Regions from separate parts of the Paenibacillus sp. GM1FR genome, predicted to be linked through region 2. Evidence: predicted binding sites of a transcription regulator. Region 2 holds the regulator's gene; each other region holds the start of a gene.

Region 1 (5,138 bases), on a different contig from region 2:
GCATCATCCTGAATATCGACTGCATGCACCAGAGCCAGTGCTTCTTCCACACGTCCAGTCTCCTGGTAAATGCGGAATTTCCAATGTCTCGCCGTTTCTCCGCCAAGTTCGTCCAGGATACGCAGGGCGTTTCCGTAATCATCGTTCATACGGAGTAGTTCCGCTCGTACAAGTTGATCTTCTCCTGCCTCAAACCAGCGACATAACTGTTCATAATGATGCCGTTCTTGTTCATCTGCTGCACTAATTCCATACACCCGCAGGGCGTCCTCCAACTGTCCAGCCCGGGCATGGATGGCAGACAGGAATCGATAATGGGAGACCACACAATCACTGCGACCATTCATGACCGCATGGGTGAAGGCCTCTTGCAACGAATGGACGGCCCGCGGATCTTCAAGCAAGTACTCATAGGCTGCCAGCAAAAAGGATATCGTCTCATGTGCACCTGCTTTGGCACGGAGCTGACGGTAGAAGTCGGCACGTACACTGCATTGAAGCAGGGTGACGCTATCTGGAGTACCTGACAGGATCTGCCGCAGCGCATGCAAGAAGAGCAGTTCGTAGTCCCGGAGAGGGACTTCGAGATCATCCCTTTGCATCGTACCCGCAGGTGCAGGGTCTTCTCCGCCCAGCCAGATGGCACGTACGCCTTGGAATAACAGCTTCATATAACGTGTCTCGGAGGATGTGCCGACCAGATCGGCGATGCCGACGAGTTTGGAAATACTGCTCTCCCATAGCGGAGATTCTGCTTCGTTTCCAGCAGGCTCAGGGAGCAGGGCAATACATAGCTCAGGCTCCAGCGAAGCTGTAGCCATTAGCCAGTAGGGATGGGCGACTACGGCTACGGTGCGAGGTTCCAGCAATAGCTGTTCGGCTTCAGGGAGGGAGATGACAGTAATGACCGGAGGTACATCTTCTGTTTGCGTCAGGCTGCTGACATAGTAGACCTCTCCCTCGATCGACAGCAGTGCAGCAATATCGGGATAGGGAAAGGATGACCAGCCTCCTTTGCGAGGGAAGAGAACATACCGGACAGTGGGCTGTGTTGTACTGGGCTTATCCAGGCTGGCTTCGGCGTCTTCACCTGGTAGTGGTGCAGGTTTTTCCATGAATAGTTCACCTCACCTTGACTGTAATATGGAGCGTCTTCGCTCTGCATGTGCTTCATGCTTTCACTTCATATGTAAAGCCCTCACGGTACTTCGCATGATATGCCTGAGACTAACATATGGGCATTCCGTCCCAAACATGAGTATCTTCCATGAATAGATGAAGCTGGCAAGCTGTGATAATAGGCTGAATTTTATCTTTTGTGTGACCAGGATCACTTTTTTTTGCTCTAGAGACGAAGATTGTGATAATTCTCACATGTATAAAATAGGTAATCTGGCACAATACGTTCATCAACGTATTTGGCGGACAGACAGCGAAGGTGCAGCTTCAATGCCAGATACGCATACTGCGAAGTGAACAGAAAGAAGGGGTAACGGTATGGATCCGATTATGTTATCGCGTATCCAATATGCACTTACAACGATTTTCCATTTCTTTTTTGTCCCGCTATCCATCGGTCTTGTACTGTTGGTTGCGATTATGGAGACGTTGTACGTTGTTAAGGGTAAGGAGATCTACAAAACGATGGCGAAGTTCTGGGGCAAGCTGTTCCTGATTAACTTTGCCGTCGGGGTTGTCACAGGTATTTTGCAAGAGTTCCAGTTCGGCATGAACTGGTCCGAGTACTCCCGATTTGTCGGGGACGTATTCGGTGCGCCACTGGCTATTGAAGCGCTACTGGCGTTTTTTATGGAGTCTACATTTATTGGATTGTGGATATTTGGCTGGGATCGTTTGTCCAAAAAAGTGCATCTGGCCTGCATCTGGCTGGTGTTTGTTGGCACATTCCTGTCCGCGCTGTGGATTCTGGCAGCCAATTCATTTATGCAACATCCTGTTGGGTTTGAGATTAACAACGGCCGAGCTGAGATGAATGATTTCTTTGCACTCATCACAAATGGTCAGCTTCTCGTCGAGTTCCCACATACAATCTTTGGGGCATTGATGACAGGGGCCTTCGTCGTAACCGGGATCAGTGCCTACAAATTGATGAAAAAGCAGGATGTGGAGATCTTCCGCAAATCGTTTAATATCGCGATCATTATCGCTCTTGTTTCTTCATTCGGCGTCGCATTCTCGGGTCACTTCCAGGCGCAATATCTGGTGGAGACACAGCCGATGAAGATGGCAGCCAGTGAGGGCACATGGACAACGACAGAAGATCCGGCACCATGGACGGTGGTCGCCTTTATTGACCCGGATAAACAGGAGAGTACGGGTGAGATCAAAATCCCCGGATTGCTCAGTTATCTGTCCTACAGCAAGTTCTCCGGTAGTGTCAAAGGTATGAAGGAACTTCAAGCTGAGTATGAACAGACGTATGGACCGGGGGACTACATCCCGCCGGTACGGACAACATTCTGGAGTTTCCGCATTATGATCGCAGCGGGTGGTTTAATGATTGCATTGGCGCTATACGGTACGTTCCTAGCCATGCGTAAGAAGCTGGAGGTCGCTGGAAAGTGGTTTATGCGTCTGATGGTGTTCGCCATCTCCCTGCCGTTTATCGCCAATACGTCAGGTTGGATTATGACCGAAGTAGGAAGACAGCCATGGACGGTATTTGGCTATATGACAACCGAAGCCGGGGTCTCGCCGAACGTATCCGCAGGAATGATCCTGTTCTCGACCATCGCTTTTACCGCTGCGTATACGGTTCTCGGAATCGTGATGGTATACCTGTTCGTACGTGAGATCAAAGCAGGACCGTTTGCGGTCGAGAAGCCAGAAGATCACGATGAATCGGCCGATCCGTTCGGCGTGGATGGAGGTTATTCCGTTGTCACTAAGTGAGTTGTGGTTTTTGCTGATTGCCGTATTGTTTGTTGGTTTCTTCTTTTTGGAAGGTTTTGATTTTGGTGTGGGGATGTCTACAGGCATTATTGCCAAAACAGATCGTGAACGCCGGACCCTGATTAACTCAATCGGTCCGTTCTGGGATGGTAATGAAGTATGGCTGATTACGGCAGGGGGCGCGATGTTTGCTGCCTTCCCGCACTGGTATGCCACGTTGTTCAGTGGTTTTTACCTGCCACTTGTGGTGGTGTTACTCGCCTTGATTGGCCGCGGAGTTGCTTTCGAATTCCGCAGTAAAATAAAACAGCAGCGCTGGCGCAAAACATGGGACATCATCATTGTTGTCTCCAGCGCGCTGTTGCCTTTCCTGTTCGGCGTGGTCTTTGCCACATTGATGAAAGGTCTGCCCATTGATGGGGAGATGCAGTTGCGTGCAGGATTCCTCGATATTGTTAATCCGTACACCGTGATTGGTGGCTTGAGTGTAACCCTGTTGTGTCTGGTTCATGGATTGCTGTTTGCATCACTACGAACAGTAGGTGATCTTAGAGAGCGTGCCTTGAAGACAGCGCAAAAATTGATGCTGCCGCTGGCTGCACTACTCGCTGTTTACGCGTTAATGACGTATTTCATGACGGATGTGTTCGCCGTACGAGGCTGGGCTCTTTGGATCATGGTTGTACTTGGCGCAGTTTCGCTTGCACTTGCGGCATACTTTGTTCGTCAGAAGCGTGAAGGCTGGGCTTTTGGTATGACTGGGGCAGTGATTGCCATTGCCATTGCCTCGGTCTTTATCGGACTTTTCCCAAGAGTGATGGTGAGTTCCTTTGGGGCGGCATATGACCTGACTGTATACAACGCCGCATCCGGCGCTTATTCATTGAAAGTAATGACCATTGTAGCTTGCACATTGCTGCCGTTTGTTCTTGGCTATCAGATCTGGAGTTATTATATCTTCCGCAAACGTCTGAACGAGCAGCACCACCTGGAGTACTGATATGGGACGGGGGCTGATGAAGCTGCCGGGCATCCGGCCGGTACTTGCGCTGGCCTCAGCGCTGGTGCTGCTACAGGCGATGACGATCATTATGCAGGCTAAATGGCTAGCACAGGCCATAACGGCATTATTTGAAGGTTCATCCGTAACGGAGCAGTACCCTGTACTGCTGCTGTTCCTGGCTGCTTTTGCCGCCCGCTACGCCCTATCCTTCTGGTTACAACTCGTGACTTCACGATATGCGGAGAGGACAGGGACTGATCTGCGCAGACAGATGGTGGAGCAGTGGTTCAGGCTCGGGCCGCGTTATGCCAAGACAGAGGGCACAGGCCATCTGGTCACACTGGCACGTGAGGGAACAGCTCAATACAAGACGTATCTGGAACTATTTATTCCTCGCATGCTGGGCATAGGATTCACACCCATCGTCATTTTGCTGTATGTGTTCAAGCTGGATCTGATGTCCGGGGTTATTCTGATGCTGACACTCCCAATCCTGATCGTATTCATGATTCTGATTGGCCTCGCAGCTCAGCGTAAGATAGACGGACAATTCAGATCTTACAAAGCACTCGCCAACCATTTTGTTGATACCCTGCGGGGGCTGGAAACGCTAAAAACATTGGGACAGAGCAAAACACATGAAGGGTCCATTTTGCGGGTCAGTCAGCGGTATCGGAAAGCAACGATGTCTACGCTGCGCATGGCTTTTCTTTCTTCGTTTGCACTCGATTTCTTTACGATGTTGTCCGTTGCTTCCGTAGCGGTTGGTCTGGGATTACGTCTGACAGAAGGGCATATGCTGCTTGGCCCTGCGCTGACGGTACTGATCTTGGCACCCGAATATTTCCTGCCTGTACGTATGCTCGGCGCTGATTATCATGCCACATTGGACGGTAAGGAAGCTGGAGCGGCTATCAACCAAGTGATTGAACGGGGGAAAGCTGCTGAACGGAAACAAAAAGAAGCTTATGCAAACGTTGTTGCGCATGCGGACATGGCAGAGGATGGGACGGGATCTGCATCATCGTTATCTTCGGGTAAAAGGAAAGCAGGCACTTCGACCATACGTGTCGTGTTGAATGATAAAATGGCTGCGGGGCATCTTGATTCTGCTTCTGTTTCTACTACTCCTGAGCTTGTTTCTTCCTCTTCCTCAGTGTTCTCTTGGAATGAGAATAGCAGATTGGCTCTAACGGATGTACAGGTACGGCATGATGATGAA
Region 2 (5,138 bases):
GGCTGCTGTATTCAAAGGACGTGGACATTACCTGTGCCTGCGCAAATTTGAACACAAAATCAATAAACGTGAATTCGCCACACCGAAAGAGGATTATTTCACAGCTGCTCAGATGATCGTCTGGCTTACGCAGACCGAAACCGGAGATGATGAGGAACTTAACCTTAGCGGACGCGGAGGGGACTTCTGGGAGACCGTACAGAGTGAATCCGAATCATGTCTGGGAAGATCCTGTCCATGGTTCCGTAAATGCTTCTACCATCGTGCCAAACATGAAGCAGGGTTGTCTGATATCGTAATCACCAATCACTCCAAATTATTTACGGATGTGAAAGCCGCGCATCAGCTGCTGCCAGCCTATGAGAGTCTTGTGATCGATGAGGCACATCATCTGGAGGATGTCGCTGGTAAACATCTTGGAATGCATATGAAATATTTCACCTTGGTTCATACACTGACCCGCCTATTTAAAGACAGTCGTAATGGTCAGCTGCCTATGCTTCGTTCGCAGTTATCCGGGCATGAAAATTCGGTGCAATGGGGCTCCATGGTGGATCAGATGTTCCCGCTCGCTCTTGAAGTTAAGGAGCTGTGGGATCGTATGAGCGATGCCTTGTTTGGTCTGTTGCCTGAACGAAGTGATGCTTCACCGGGAGAGACGGGGCAATTTTCACTGCGTCTGAAAGCATCTCAAAAACCTGCAAAATGGCAGGAGTTGCAGGATCTGGAGAACCAGATCTATGTGACTCTGGGCGATTTGGTTCGCAAAGGGGACAAATTGCTGCTTGAAGTGAAAGAGGATCAGGATGATTATCAATCGGATAGTCTGATCACGGACATTACAGGATTACTGAAAGATCTGACCACATTGAAGGAGAATCTACGGTTCTTCATGCGAATGGATGACGCCAAAACGGTGTACTGGATGGAAGCCAGCGGCCAATTCCGCAGCAAATCTCTCCAGCTGTATGCCGTACCTGTAGATGTGAGTGCACAACTTAAGGATTTATTTTTTGACAAAAAGAAAAGTGTTGTGCTTACATCGGCTACGCTCTCGGTAGATAAGTCATTCCAGTTCATGATTGAGCAGCTTGGCTTACAGGAAGCCTCTGAGAATAATCGGCTGTTAACGTCGATGCTGCCATCACCTTTCAACTATCGCGATCAGGCACTTCTGGTGATTCCGCGTGATTTCCCGAGTGTGAAGGGAAGTGTGGGTGATGCGCACTTTGTTAATATGCTGGTGCAATCACTTGCAGAGACGGCAATTGCTACGCGTGGACGCATGATGGTTCTGTTTACTTCATACAAGATGTTGCGACAGGTCTATGATCCGCTGAAGGAGGCACTGTCTGGCAACGACATCTCGTTGCTTGGGCAAGGCGTTGACAGTGGAAGTCGTTCCAAATTGACTCGCAGGTTTCAAGATGCCAAAGCTACGGTACTTCTGGGCACAAGCAGCTTCTGGGAGGGTGTAGATATCCCGGGAGAGGCGCTAACCTGTCTCGCTATTGTGCGATTGCCTTTCCAGCCACCGAATCATCCGTTGGTGGAAGCCAAGAGTGAGTTGCTTCAGGAACAGAAGAAAAATCCGTTCATGAAACTGTCCGTGCCGCAAGCGGTCATTCGTTTCAAGCAGGGATTTGGCCGATTGGTGCGTACAGCAAAGGACAGAGGAATTGTCATTGTTTATGATACACGGGTGATTGAAGCGTATTATGGTAAATTCTTTTTATATTCATTACCTGGTCCCAAAATGGAGCATATGCTCACGGAGCAAATGGTTCCACGAATTACCGAGTGGTTGGAAGAACCTGCTAATGAACAAAAATAATGGTTGTTTTGTTCGTTATATCATTGCATGACACTATCGTTTGGCGTTAAACTTTATTAGATATTTCCGTATCCGATTAAAGCAGTTGCTCGTAAGAACTTATAACCTAAATTACAAGGAGCATTCTGTATAAAATGTCACGTTTATATTTGAGTTTTATACAGAATGCTCATCTTTTCATCTATTATTTTATCGTGGCCTTGGTAAGGGGGAGCAAGAATGAAATCGGATAAAATTTCGGAAGCGGTGGTACGACGTCTGCCTGTTTACTTGCGTTATTTGAACGAGTTGCATCAGCGTGAGGTGGCTACTGTTTCTTCTCAAGAGCTTGGACAAAGGCTGGATCTGAATCCGGCCCAAATTCGTAAAGACCTGGCTTACTTCGGTGATTTTGGTCGTAAAGGGATCGGGTATGATGTATCCTATTTGATCGAGAAAATTCGTCACATTCTCAAAATTGATCAGCAAATTAATGTAGCTCTGGTAGGCGCGGGTAATCTCGGACAGGCCTTGTCCAACTACAACGCATATCTGAAAGACAACATGAAGATTGTTGCTGTATTTGATGCATATGGACCGAAGATTGGTAGTCAAATCAACAGTTTGACGGTAAAACCAATGGATGAATTGACGGAAGCGGTTAAAATGGAAAACATTCGCATCGGAATTATCACGGTTCCGGATACGGAAGCCCAAAATGTAGCCGATCAGCTTATTGAATCCGGAATCGAAGCGATCCTTAATTTTGCACCAACCATTCTAAAAACACCGCCGCATATCCGCATTCACCATGCTGACTTTACAACGGATCTGCTTAGTTTGGCCTATTACTTGGAGACTGGAAAGGACGACGAGGAAGATGACAACAAATAGATGGGTAATTCACAACGGCAAATTTGCCGTTAATGAAGGCGGCACAACATGGAACGTTGTCCAAGGATACATGGTTGTTGAGAATGACAAGATTGTGCATATTGGTGAGACATTGCCGGATGAAGACAAAAATTGTACCAAAGTGGATGGAAAAGGACTGTTCTTCCTGCCGGGTCTGATCAATACGCATGGTCATGCAGCGATGTCGTTGCTCAGAGGGCACGGAGACGATCTTGCATTGCAAGTATGGTTGCAGGAAAAAATGTGGCCGATGGAAGCGAAAATGACTTCAGAAGACGTATATTGGGGAACTTCGCTATCGGTGCTTGAAATGTTGAAAGGCGGAACTACAGCTTTCCTGGACATGTACGATCACATGGATCAAGTTGCCAAAGTTGTGGAGCAATCCGGCGTTAGAGCAGCACTGGCACGTGGTGTAATCGGGCTGTGCTCGGAAGAAGAACAATTGCGGAAGCTGGAGGAGTCGGCTGCGTTTGCGCGTGAGTGGAATGGACAGGCAGATGGTCGCATTACAACCGTAATCTCGCCACATGCACCATATACATGCCCTCCTGACTACATAGAGAAGCTTGTGCAGGTCGCGAACGACCTAAACCTTCCCCTTCATACACATATGTCGGAAACGCTTCGTGAAGTCGAGCAGAACGTGGCTGATTATGGACTGCGTCCTGTGGCACATCTGGAGAAACTGGGCTTTTTCTCTCGTCCATCCCTGGTTGCACATGCGGTGCATCTGAATGACGAAGAGATTGAGATTCTGGCCCGTCATGATGTGGCTGTATCCCATAACCCGGGAAGTAACCTGAAACTCGCTTCCGGTGTTGCGCGGGTACCTGCGTTGCTGAAAGCAGGAGTTACCGTGTCACTCGGAACAGACGGACCGGCAAGCAACAACAATCTGGATATGTTCGAGGAAATGAGACTGGCTGCATTGATCCACAAAGGTGTATCTGGTGACCCGACGGCAGTGCCAGCAGGCGAAGCGTTACTACTCGGAACGTCATACGGTGCCAAATCTATCTTCTTGAACAATACCGGAGCACTCCAGGTCGGCATGAAGGCTGACTTTATTGCCTTGGACATTGAACAGGCACATTTCTATCCACATACAGACCTGATCTCACATACAATCTACTCGGCTTCTGCTAAAGATGTTGAGCACGTATGGGTGGATGGAAAACAAGTGGTGAAACATGGCGAATGTCTGACGCTGGATGAAGAACGCATTTTGCGTGAGTCTCAATTGGCATTTGATGGTCTGCTTGCTCGTTAATTGCAGGACAGCATCATAGGGAAAGGAAGTTCGGCTTTTGAAGAAAAAAAAGAAGTGGATATGGATTTCGCTGCTTGCACTGGTTCTGATTCTGTTTGGACTTCAGCGTTATTACGTCCATGTCACGCAGGACCAACGCAAGGAAGAAGCGCTCGCCATACAAGCAGCACAGGAGCAACTGGGCATTATATCCTATGATGAATTGCGCAAGTACATCTGGGGAGACAAAGAAGGCTCTGACAACATCTACTGGACCCTGATCGGCAAAAACAAGGATAACCAGGATGTTATGGTCTGGGTTAAATTCGATGCAAACAATCAACCGGTTAAGGGTGCAAACGCTGTACACAGTGAGCTGCTGCAGAATGGCATGTCCGAAGCGCAGATACGCAATCGCTTCAGTTCTGAAGTTCCTGCCGGTGAGATTAAACGAATCATGCCCGGAGTTGTGAATGGAATATATGTGTGGCAAGTGTATTATAAAGACGGTACGCATAACCACTATCGTTTTTATCGTTTTAGCAACGGAGAACAGGTGGACCTGGTCTACACACTCCCGAACAGCTAGAACAGGATAGAGTGAGATAACTAGAGAATTAAAGAAATGAAAGAACCGGCAGACGGATATCCGACTGAACCGGTTCTTTGTGTTGTCTGTAAACATATTTGATTTAAATAGTTAAAATTAATAATTTATTCATATTTTCGCCTTCGAAATTGTATATACGATGTGATATACTCAGATATGTACTCAAAGTTACATTCAAAAACAAATAATCCTGTCGAAATTCTCGCAGGAGTCAATGTGCACATATTCGTATATACCAATAAGCCAGTAGGTTGGGCCAAAATCTGGGAGGGGTAATTCACTTGAAGCTAAAAGTATTGCCTATTGCTATAACTGCCGTCATTTCAGCCGTTGTGTTGTTTGGAGGTTGGTTTGTATATCGTCAAGTGGCCGTGCAGAATCCGATTGAAAAAATGGTAACCCAGTACGATGGAGTCAATGACGTTCAATTAACTATTAACCGCAATGACGTACAATTGAAACTGGATCTGCAACCTGATGTTGATTTGGGCAGACTGGTACAATATATTCACAAAGAAGGACAGACCCTGATTGGAACACGCTCACTA
Region 3 (5,138 bases), on a different contig from region 2:
CTCTTTGCCAGTTTCATGGAAGGGGTGTTATCCACATTAATATGAGCTTCTATGCGGTGAAATTTCAGATGTTCGAATGCAATATGAAGAGCTCCGTTCACTGCTTCTTTCCCATAACCTTTTCGCCAATACTGATTATGGATCGTGTATCCGAAACTTCCCCATTGAAAATGATCCCTTGCCAAGGTAGCAATATCAATCATACCCAGATGTGTACCATCTTGCTTTCTAAATACTCCAAAAACATAAACCGCATCTGTACGCGCTAACTCCTGGTGTCGATCTACCAGATCATGAAACCAATCCAGTGTACATTCACTCATATCCATTTTCCCTTTATCATGGCGGTGTTGGGAGGGATGGCGGTTTTCAAACTCATATAACCAATTTTCATAGTCGTCTTTCTGTAATGGTCGGATGACTAGCCGTTCTGTCTCTGAAGTATGATCAAATTTTTCTGGTTTTAATATCAAAATGACATCTCCTTTGGATTGAATTTATGCTCATGGCATAGCACTGAAATAGTCCATAACCACGCTGCGAAACTCTAAAGCGGCTTTGGAAATATACCTGTTTTTATGCGAAAGTAGAGCGATTTCCCGAACGAGCTGGTGTTCCTCTACCTGAAGATATCTAATGCGCTCATGCGGGTTTCTGGCTGTGCTAGGTATAAACGCGAGACCGATCTCCGCCTCCACAAGGGCGGTTAATCTTGCAGGCTCATCACCTTCATATACATACTTCGGTAGGAAACCAGCGGATTGACATACGGAATCTACCATATCACGAACCCCATACCCTTGCTTCACCCCAACAAACCACTCGTCCTTAAGCTCTGTTAATTGAATGCTGCTTCGGTCTGCATATCGATGACCCATAGGAACAGCGACTACAATCGGATCGTCATATAGTATCTGACATTTGATATCGTCACCTTCAATCGGAGGGGAGGAGAGACAAAAGTCCACCTCGCCCCGATGCAGAAGTCTGGACATGTTTTCTAACGAGACCATTTGCACATGGAACTGAATATCCGGCTTGTTTTTCCGGAATTCCCGCAGTATACCTGGCAATGTGCTCGCCGTAGTCACCGCCAATTGCAGTGTACCCTGATCCGGGTTGGAGAGGTCAGCGATTTCCCGCTTTCCTTGTTCCAATTCAAATAAGGCTTTTTCAGTTCGCTGAAGAAATGTTCTTCCAAAGTCGTTTAGTCGCAGCTTTCTCCCGATTCGATCAAATAAAGGGACTCCAAGGTCGTCCTCTAATCGTTGTATCGTTTTGCTCAGGGAGGATTGCGTGACATGCAGCTTTCCCGCAGCTTCCGTAACATGTTCGCATCGGGCCACCGTCAGGAAATATTTTAGTTGAAGAAGCTCCATTTGCACCATCCCTTCATTCCTTCTAGTTCATCAAATCATAACATATAATGCGTTGGAATAAATGAATACGTTCAAGTAAGATAACAGCAGAAGAGAGAGAGGTGCACCAATGAACGTTCGAAATAAAGGATTGATGTTAGCTGTTGGACTCGGAATTATGTTGAATCCGTTGAATTCCTCCATGATTTCGGTGGCAATCTCCAGGCTACAACAAGTGTATCAACTTAATTTTACAGCCGTTTCGTGGATTATTTTATCATTTTACATTGCCAGTGCAGTCGCTCAACCCGTCATGGGCAAGTGTAGTGATTTGTTTGGCCGCAGGAAGATCTTCCTCATGGGTCTTGTTATTGTTTTTGTATCGTCCATGTTAGCTCCGTGGTCTCCCAGTTTTTCGTGGCTCATCGTATTCCGGATTGTTCAATCAATTGGCACAAGCATGATGGTGGCCGTCGGAATGGCGATTGTCAGAATGAACGTGACTGAAAAACAAGCCTCCGCCTTGTCCACCTTGGCTATATTCCTTTCTGGAGCGGCTGCAATTGGACCTTTTATTGGTGGAGTATTGATTCATTGGTGGGACTGGCACAGCATATTCTTCGTTAATATTCCGTTTGTCTTGGCGAGTTTTTGGTTCGCCTGGAAAACAATCCCGAAGGACGAGCAATCTCCGTCTATCTCTGGTCACATGTCCATTCGGCAATGGCTTGCGTTAATTGACGCACCAGGTATCCTGATGTTTACGGTAGCTTTGGTGACTCTGCTCATCGGTTTACTTTCAGTAAATTCCAGAGGAGATATTTCAACATGGCATCTGCTGACAGGGGGGATCGGGTTAATCGCACTCGTCATGTTCTTCCGACATGAATTAAAAGCAGCCACGCCTTTTATCCCTCTGCGAACGTTTGCCTCATATCCGGAGATGACTTGGGTGAATGTGCAATACATGCTGGTGAACATCCTGTTTTACGCACTTTTTTTTGGAGTTCCTACGTATTTGAAGCAGGTACGTCATCTCAACGAAGTTCATACAGGAATGAGCATGCTAGCTTTGGGGTTATGTTCAGTCATTATTGCTCCGATCGCAGGACGCTGGATTGACAGATCAGGATCACGGCCAGCTCTGATCGTATCCGCTTCTTTAATGACATTTGGATCTATATTGATCGTTGTTATGAATGAAACTTCTCCAATCTTCATAATCATTGTTGCTTTAGCTTTATTTGGAATAAGTAATGGCTTAAACGCGGTCGGCATGCAAGCAGCACTGTTTAAAAGCACACCGAAAGAAATGATCGGAGTGGCATCGGGTATTTTTAATACATCACGCTACCTGGGGACCATTTTATCGTCGTTATTGATTGGAATTGTTATGGGGGATACATTCAATGTGACAGGATTTCAGAAGCTTGGAATCATCCTTACGGTATTAGCTGCATCACTGATCATCATGAGCGTACGTCGCGAGGCAGGTGCGGTGAGTCCGGAGAAAGTAAAATAGAGAATCTTCTGTGCAATAACACGTTTACACCCAATGAATCAATAGCTCCATTGGGTGTATTTTTTGATTTTCACCAAGTTGTCAGAAAGAGTTGATCCTTTCTTGAACGTTTAGGGTAGAACACGTGTCTTTGATTGAATTAGGTAAAAATAAAGATATAATAATTTTGATTAATAGGCTTGGTTAGTACTTTAAGTGCATTAATATCAGATTTTAATAGGCATCCAATGCTTGTTATTATCGGGGGCCTACAGGAGTAAACGCATTATAGGTGTGGCAAGATATCGTCATACCTAACTTTGTGAAATTTTTCGCAACTCTGCATTGAGCTTGGCCAAATCTGATATTGAATGTTTCTAAATTGAACAGAGTTTGAAAGGAGGCAACACAAAGAATGGCTATTGATACGGTTTTATGGAGCAGGCTAGTGACTGGTTTGACGCTCGGGTTCCACGTGATTTTTGCAACGCTTGGTGTCGGCGTACCTTTGATGATTGCTATTGCAGAGTTCATCGGCATTCGGAAGAAGGATCACCATTACATACTTATGGCAAAGAGGTGGTCCAGAGGGTTTGTCATTTCTGTGGCTGTTGGTGTTGTGACAGGTACAGCGATATCACTGCAGTTGGCCCTGGTATGGCCGAATTTTATGAAGCTGGCCGGGAATGTCATTGCACTGCCACTATTTATGGAAGTATTTGCATTCTTTTTTGAAGCAATATTCCTGGGCATTTATCTGTACACGTGGGATCGGTTCAAAAATCCGTATATCCACTGGTTGCTGACTATTCCGATTGTCGCCGGGGCAGGCATGTCTGCTGTTTTTATTACAACAGTGAACGGATTCATGAACCAGCCTGAAGGTTTTGTCATGGAAGCAGGTCAATTCATGGCAGTGAACCCCGTGCAAGCGATGCTGAATACAGCGACGTTCTCCAAAGTGTTCCATGTATTAAGCTCGGCTTATCTGACAGGAGCTGCTCTGTTAGCAGGAATAGCAGCCTTTGCGATGCTGAGAAAAGGAGTGTCGGCCTACCACAAAAAAGGCTTGAATCTCATGATGGCCGTTGTGCTGGTATTCAGTTTGTTAAATTCTTTAGCTGGAGATGTGTCTGCCAAGTTTTTGGCTGAGCATCAGCCGGAGAAGCTCGCAGCTGCCGAGTGGCATTTCGAGACGGAAAGCGGCGCGGATTTGATTTTTTTGGGATGGCTGAATGCAGAACATGAAATTATAGGCGCTCTTCATTTGCCGAAACTGCTCAGTTTCCTTGCCTTTGGAGACTTTAACGCCGAGGTAACCGGGCTGAACGAATTTCCACCAGATGAACACCCGCCCTTACTTGTGCATTATTTGTTTGATCTAATGGCTGGTATTGGATTCGCTCTGCTTGCTATATCAAGTCTGTACTTCCTGTTTGTATTCTGGAAGAAACGTAATCAGTTTAACAAGTGGATGCTTCGTATGGTTGCACTGAGTGCACCGCTTGCTTTTCTGGCCGTTGAGATGGGTTGGTTCTATGCAGAGATCGGGCGGCAACCATGGATCATCCGAGGTTATATGCGGGTAGAAGAGGCCGCTACTTCTTCACCAAGTGTGAGAATTTTATTTTTCGTCTTCTTGCTTCTCTACATCCTGCTAGGCGTTATGTGTGTCGTCGTACTGAGACGGTTGTTCAATAACAATCCTGCTGAACTCGAGATGGAGAAATGGTTGAAGGAGAAGCATGATCAATCAGCCAAGAAAGGGGATCAGGCCTGATGAGTTATGAATTAATTGGTATTTCGGTACTCTGGCTGTTCTTGTACGGCTATCTTATTGTAGCTTCCATTGATTTTGGAGCAGGTTTCTTTGCCTTTTATGCACGCCTGACAAAGCAGGATCATCTGATTAATCGTCTGATCTCCCGTTATCTATCACCTGTCTGGGAGATCACCAATGTATTCTTTGTCTTTTTCTATATTGGCATCGTTGGATTTTTCCCGGACACGGCCTATTATTATGGCTCAGCGCTGCTTGTTCCAGGAAGTATTGCCGTCATTTTACTTGCCATTCGTGGGTCGTTCTATGCTTTCGAAAATTATGGTTCCAAAAAAAGTATCGTGTATTTGTTCTTATATGGAGCTACAGGGTTGCTTATTCCAGCGTCATTGTCAGTGGCACTGACCCTTTCTGAAGGTGGCTTTATTTTGAAGCAGGGAGATACCGTTTCCCTGGATTACTGGGCACTATTTACGAATCCATTATCGTGGAGCATCGT

The links. Region 2 encodes Rex, which represses fermentation and respiration genes when NADH is low (regulators of the CRP and FNR family bind a similar motif). Its sites were predicted from a motif close to TTGTGAAATATTTCACAA; they were not measured.
Region 1: the regulator Rex is predicted to act here: its motif matches at 1,359-1,376, upstream of PAEAM_RS16290 (cytochrome ubiquinol oxidase subunit I).
Region 3: the regulator Rex is predicted to act here: its motif matches at 3,180-3,197, upstream of PAEAM_RS00870 (cytochrome ubiquinol oxidase subunit I).

What each region holds. Positions count from the first base shown of each region.
Region 1 covers NZ_MKZL01000022.1:137,645-142,782, forward strand. The annotation lists gene PAEAM_RS16285 (tetratricopeptide repeat protein) at 1-1,115, opposite strand, end outside; gene PAEAM_RS16290 (cytochrome ubiquinol oxidase subunit I) at 1,498-2,913, shown strand; gene cydB (cytochrome d ubiquinol oxidase subunit II) at 2,858-3,913, shown strand; gene cydD (thiol reductant ABC exporter subunit CydD) at 3,915-5,138, shown strand, end outside.
Region 2 covers NZ_MKZL01000011.1:674,647-679,784, forward strand. The annotation lists gene dinG (ATP-dependent DNA helicase DinG) at 1-1,834, shown strand, start outside; gene PAEAM_RS08865 (redox-sensing transcriptional repressor Rex) at 2,054-2,707, shown strand; gene PAEAM_RS08870 (amidohydrolase) at 2,694-4,001, shown strand; gene PAEAM_RS08875 (DUF5590 domain-containing protein) at 4,039-4,569, shown strand; gene PAEAM_RS08880 (hypothetical protein) at 4,872-5,138, shown strand, end outside.
Region 3 covers NZ_MKZL01000001.1:198,786-203,923, forward strand. The annotation lists gene PAEAM_RS00855 (GNAT family N-acetyltransferase) at 1-473, opposite strand, end outside; gene PAEAM_RS00860 (LysR family transcriptional regulator) at 504-1,379, opposite strand; gene PAEAM_RS00865 (MFS transporter) at 1,489-2,880, shown strand; gene PAEAM_RS00870 (cytochrome ubiquinol oxidase subunit I) at 3,275-4,639, shown strand; gene PAEAM_RS00875 (cytochrome d ubiquinol oxidase subunit II) at 4,639-5,138, shown strand, end outside.